2 regions of the uncultured Rummeliibacillus sp. genome follow, and region 2 is predicted to be linked to the other one. Evidence: predicted binding sites of a transcription regulator. Region 2 holds the regulator's gene; the other holds the start of a gene.
What was found. The regulator LexA, encoded in region 2, represses DNA repair genes until DNA is damaged. The targets are predictions, from matches to a motif close to CGAACATATGTTCG.
Positions count from the first base shown of each region.

Region 1: a site for LexA is predicted at 1,328-1,341, ahead of uvrB (excinuclease ABC subunit UvrB). Genes of this name have one in related genera too.

Region 1 is NZ_CAKQBI010000015.1:46,678-49,959, forward strand. Features, by position in the region: gene uvrB (excinuclease ABC subunit UvrB) at 1-1,254, opposite strand, end outside; gene Q0977_RS11140 (competence protein ComK) at 1,678-2,250, shown strand; gene Q0977_RS11145 (hypothetical protein) at 2,216-2,593, opposite strand; one part of gene prfB (peptide chain release factor 2) at 2,814-3,282, opposite strand, start outside.
Region 2 is NZ_CAKQBI010000001.1:227,090-230,371, forward strand. Features, by position in the region: gene glnA (type I glutamate--ammonia ligase) at 1-738, shown strand, start outside; gene Q0977_RS01105 (cold-shock protein) at 1,148-1,348, shown strand; gene lexA (transcriptional repressor LexA) at 1,586-2,200, opposite strand; gene Q0977_RS01115 (LysM peptidoglycan-binding domain-containing protein) at 2,367-2,681, shown strand; gene Q0977_RS01120 (recombinase family protein) at 2,678-3,282, shown strand, end outside.

The sequences.
Region 1 (3,282 bases), on a different contig from region 2:
TAATAAGCCTGTCGGACGAATAATTTGTTCAATTGGTTGAGGTGTATTTTCCAATTCATATGGTCCTGGTGTTGCAGATACATAAATAGCGTTATGAATATGCTTCTCAAATTCCTCAAATTTTAACGGTCTATTATCAAGTGCAGATGGTAAACGGAAGCCGTGTTCTACTAAAACACCTTTTCGTGCTTGGTCACCGTTATACATTCCACGAATTTGTGGTAAGGTGACGTGACTTTCATCAATAACTAATAGAAAATCTTCAGGGAAATAGTCTAATAATGTGTAAGGAGTAGCCCCTGCTTCACGTAATGTTAAATGTCGTGAATAGTTTTCAATTCCTGAACAAAAGCCCATTTCGCGCATCATTTCTAAATCATAATTAGTCCTTTGTTCCAATCGCTGTGCTTCTAACAATTTGTCTTCTGCACGTAGTTTCGCCAATCTTTCTTTTAGTTCTTCTTCTATATTTTCAATCGCTTTTAGTAATTTTTCTTCACGTGTAACGAAGTGGGAAGCCGGAAAGATAGCAATATGTTCACGTTCACCTAGCACTTCTCCTGTGAGTGCATCAATTTCTCGAATTCGATCTACTTCATCTCCAAAGAATTCAATTCGAATACAGCGTTCATCTTTAGAAGCCGGGAAAATTTCAACGACATCTCCTCGTACCCTGAACTTGCCACGTGTAAAATTAATATCATTTCGTTCATATTGGATATCTACAAGTTTTCTTAATAATTGATTTCGTTCAATTTCCATACCAGTTCGAATGGAAACAACCATTTCTCGATATTCTTCTGGGTTACCTAAGCCATATATACAAGAAACTGATGCAATAATAATGACATCATCTCTTTCGAACAAGGACGATGTAGCGGAGTGTCGAAGCTTATCAATCTCATCATTTATGCTAGCATCCTTTTCTATATATGTATCCGTTTGTGGTACATACGCCTCTGGTTGATAGTAGTCGTAATAACTTACAAAATATTCAACTGCGTTATTTGGAAAGAATTCTTTAAATTCGCTGTAAAGTTGACCTGCCAGTGTTTTGTTATGCGCAATGATGAGAGTTGGCTTTTTTACTTCTTTAATAACATTTGAAATTGTGAAGGTTTTCCCAGTTCCTGTTGCTCCTAACAATGTTTGTTCCTTTATACCTTGTCGTACACCCTCTACAAGTTCTCTAATCGCTGTTGGCTGATCCCCACTTGGTTCATAGTTCGAATGTAGTTCAAATTCTTGCTCCATTTATCTTCCTCCTTACACGTGCCATCTAGTAGCTATATTTTAACATAGCTGTTAAGAAATTTCGATAAATTTGCGAACGTACGTTTTATATCATTATCTCTTCTCTGTTAAGTTAAGCGGAGCATAATAATAGATTTTTAAGTTGAACAATTTTGCGAAAAAGTAAAATAAAAAAAGGTTTATTTAGAACGTTTTCCCCAAGCAAACGACTCATTCTGTCCAAGCAATTGGTTCATGCTCCCAACAAAATGAGCATTTTCACCATTTCAATTTGCCAAATACTGTATGTTAGTATAGGGAAAACAGCAAGACTTTGCAAACCTTTTTCCTTTAACATTTTGTAAAGGTTGGTGATTTCTCGCGTAACTTATCCTTATTACATATCACTTAGTCAAATCAACGTATCTTAAAGGAGGAAAAATAATGAATTACAAAATTGTTAAACTTTATGATTTTTGCTTGAATCCTAATATCTGCATGCTTAAACCAATAGTTTTAGAAGGACGTAATTATTCCCTCGTTTTTGAAACAAAAAGAATGTACGTAGTGCCTTGCACAGTAACTCGTTTAATAAATCGTATTTGTGCATCTTTAGGGACAACATTAGATGCCGCTTTAGATTACTCGAATAGTATTTTCAAAGATGCTCATATTAAAACGAATAAAGATGAAATTATGATTAAATTACCAATAGTATTATCTGTTATTAATCAATCATATATTCTCTTTCCTACTGCTTCACCAAGAAAAAAACACGCTGCATGGATTCTTTGGCAAAATTTCAGAGGCCATTCCATTATTGGTCAGCATGAAATTAGGCTTCATTTTAAAAATGATGTCTTTATAGATGAGCAGATTAGTTTTACAACGCTCTCTAGGCAACAATACTATTCCTCTATTTTATATTTTCGTCATATGGATGATATGTTAACGAATTATCAAAACCCATTACAAATGCTTTTTAATGCTCGCAGTGACTTATTTCTTGTGCCTTAGCTAAATAATAAGACAATAAATCTTCTACATGATTGCGCAGACGGATATTAGAATAACGCCGTGAATCTTGGGTACGTTTACGTATAAAAATATATTCTGAAAACAGATCATCCCGTTCACCACGGAATACCTGCAATTGATTTTGTCGTAAATATTTTTTTGCATCTGTCAGTTCTTTTTGAACGTATTTAATCGTCTGCTCGATTAACTTCAGATAAGGTTGTTTAAGTTTAAATGCTCCTTGTTCAAACGCTCGACAGTCATTTTGTAAAATTTGTAAAACCATAGGTAAGTAAATAACCTGTTCTAGCATTTGGATTGCTTCTTTTGACAAATTTAACATCATTCTACCTCCAAATAAAGAACAAATGTTCTATTTTAATTTTACAACCAATGTGGATTTTTAGCAAGTAATTTAGCGAATGAATGTTCTGGTTTTAGATAAGTTGTAGGTGTTGAGGTTTATTTCCTTTTTGATGGGATTTATTTCTTTTTCAAGGTTGTTGATTGCTTCTTTTGTGGAGAATGAAAAAGCCAACGAATTGTTGGCTTTTTTCCTTTAATTATAGTTGTGAGCGTAAGTAGGCATTGATAAATTGGTCGATGTCACCGTCCATAACGGCTTGGACGTTACCTGTTTCAGTATTGGTGCGGTGATCTTTCACCATTGAGTATGGGTGGAATACGTAAGAGCGAATTTGGCTACTCCAACCAATCTCTTTTTGTTCGCCACGAATATCATCTAAATGAGCTTGTTGTTCTTCTACTTTTAGTTGATACAATTTTGCTTGCAGCATGCTCATTGCTTTTTCACGGTTTTTAATTTGAGAACGTTCCGCTTGGCATGCTACGACAACTCCGGTTGGTAAATGGTGAATACGGACAGCAGATTCCGTTTTGTTGATATGTTGACCGCCTGCACCAGTTGAACGATACGTATCAACCTTTAAATCTTCGGGACGAATTTCAACAGCAATTTCATCCGTAAATTCTGGCATTACGTCACAAGAAACGAAGGATGTGTGACGACGA
Region 2 (3,282 bases):
AAATATGCAAATGCTGTTGAAGCATGTGATAATATCCAAACATTCAAATTGGTTGTTAAAACAATCGCTCGTAAACATGGTTTACATGCGACATTCATGCCAAAACCTTTATTTGGTGTAAATGGTTCAGGTATGCACTGTAACGTTTCACTATTCAAAGGTAAAGAAAATGCATTCTATGATGAATCTGCAGATTTACAACTAAGTGAAACTGCTTTCCAATTCATGGCTGGCGTATTAAAACACGTAAAAGGTTTCACTGCTGTAACAAACCCAACAGTAAACTCTTACAAACGTTTAGTACCAGGTTATGAAGCTCCTTGCTACGTTGCATGGTCAGCTCAAAACCGTTCACCATTAATCCGTATCCCAGCTTCTCGTGGTCTATCTACTCGTATCGAAGTACGCTCAGTTGACCCAGCTGCTAACCCATACTTAGCTATGGCTGTTATCCTTGAAGCAGGTTTAAATGGTATCGAACAACAACTTACACCACCACCAGCAGTAGACCGTAACATCTATGTTATGAATGCTGAAGAACGCGTAGAAGCAGGTATCGGTAACTTACCAGCTAACTTAAATGACGCACTTGCTGCACTTGCAGAAGATAAAGTAATCCAAGAAGCTCTTGGTGCTCATATCTACGCAAACTTCCGTGAAGCAAAAGAAATCGAATTTGATATGTTCCGTACACAAGTACACCAATGGGAACGCGATCAATACATGAAAATGTATTAAGAATATTTAAAAGCGTTGGGGCTTTGAGCCTCAACGCTTTTTCTTTTTACCATGAATTTTGATTCGTGATAAGCAAAATTGAATGTTACCGCATTTTTTTACCACGGAATTTTTACAATTAATTATTTCGTTGCTTTTGCATATATTCATTAGCGTTATATCATAGATGATACTTAAAGCTAAAGAAAAGAACTTTAGAGAAATAGTTTAGTATACAATATGTTTTTCTAATATTAGACAAATGATTATTTATAGTATATAATTAAATTAATAAAGTCCTTTATAGGAAAAAAGTAGAATTCGCATATTACAAAGAGTAATCGTGTTTGTTCGGTACTTTTTGTAATATGTGAATTTTTTTCTTTTAAAAAGCTTATATATTAATAAATTTATAATGGAGGTCATTTAAATGACACAAGGTACAGTAAAATGGTTTAACGCAGACAAAGGTTTCGGTTTCATCGAAGTTGAAGGCGGAGAAGACGTATTCGCTCACTTCTCAGCAATCCAAGGAGAAGGTTTCAAATCTTTAGAAGAAGGCCAAAAAGTTGAATTCGAAGTTGAACAAGGCCAACGCGGACCACAAGCTGCAAACATTGTAAAACTTTAATTTTTTAAAATTAGTTAGTTTTAGAAGTATCTAAAAAAGAGAAACCTTCAATTAGGTTTCTCTTTTTTAGTTAGTTAGACTCCAGCGTTTGTTTTTTTATGCTTTGCACAATTTGTGCAAGGTTTTTTTATTAAGAGCAATATTTAGCTTTATTAGCTTCACTGATTTGATCTAACTAAAAAAGCATTCAAATCTATCAAATTAGGAATAGATTCGAATGCTTTTTCATATGGTTTACTAGTTAACGTTTCTATATAAGCCTACTACTTTACCGAGTACAGAAACATTCTCTACAATAATTGGATCCATCGAAGAGTTTTCAGGTTGAAGACGGAAATAACCTTCTTCTTTATAGAATCGTTTTACGGTAGCTTCATTTTCTTCGGTCATGGCAACTATAATATCACCATTATTCGCAGAAGCTTGTTGTTTCACAATGACATAGTCGCCATCTAAAATGCCAGCTTCAATCATAGATTCACCCATAATTTCAAGCATAAAAATATTGTCATCGGAAGTTCCGTAAGAATCTGGAATAGGGAAGTATTCTTCAATATTTTCGATAGCAGTAATTGGCATACCTGCTGTTACTTTACCAACTAGAGGAACATGAATAACACCTTGTTTTGAAATGTTGTCTTGGTCCAAAATTTCAATAGCACGAGGTTTTGTTGGATCCCGACGAATAAGGCCTTTGCTTTCAAGTCTATTTAAATGTCCGTGAACTGTAGAGCTTGATGCTAAACCAACAGCTTCACCAATTTCTCGGACGGAAGGTGGGTATCCTTTTGTACGAACTTCTTCTTTGATAAATTCTAGAATATCTTCTTGTCTTTTCGATACTTTTTTCAATCCAATCACCTCTTATCTTAGTATTCTGCTAATTATTAAAATTAGTATAGCATTACCGAACAAATAGTGCAAACATAAGTTCGAAAACATATTTGACAAAAACAAACGTTCGTATTATATTGAGAACATACATTCCGAACAAATATTCGATGAAAGGAAGATTTATATGAATTGGATTAAAAGAAATCAAAATACAACATTACTTCTTGTTTTTGCGTTTATTGCTATGATCATTTTACTTATAACTTATAGAGATACAACAACATATACAAATATTAAAGTACATGAAGGAGATACACTTTGGTCTTTGGCTAACCAGCACAAAGGCGATTTATCTAACGAAGAATGGGTTCGTCTAGTAAAAAGTGAGAACAATATAATTGACGATAAAATTATTGCTGGTCATACTTTAGTTATTCCTGAAAATAAACAAACTAAGATAACAGAAAAAAGGATAGAATTGGCGAGTGACAAAAAATGATGAATGAAAAAGCAGTAATATACTGTCGGGTAAGCACAGAAAAAGAAACCCAAGACACTTCAATCGAGAGACAAGAAATTGAATTAAAATCCTTCGCAAAAGAAAAAGGATATGAAGTAGTGGAAGTGTTTACTGATAGACATAGTGGGTATGATATTGAGAGAGAAGGCTTATTAGATTTATTGGAATATATGAAGGAATATCACATTCCAACCTTATTTGTTCAGGATGAAACACGTTTAGGACGTGGTAATGGACGAATGGCAGTTTTACATTTATTGAAAAAGATGAATGTTGATATATTCACTTTAAGTGATTCTGGAAATCTGAAGTTAAATGAAATGGACACGATGCTCCTTGAAATATTAGCACTAGTTGAAGAGTATCAGCGGAAACTACATAATGCTAAAATACGTCGAGGCATGAGAAGAGCTGTAGAAAATGGCTATAGACCAGAAAATAATTTGAAAGACCGTGGCAACCCTGAAGGAAGAGAAAGAATTGATGCACCTATTGAGCAAATCGTCAATTTAAGACAAACAGGAATGACCTTTGAAGAAATAACAGCTACTTTAAAAGGATTAGGTTTTCAAATAAGCAA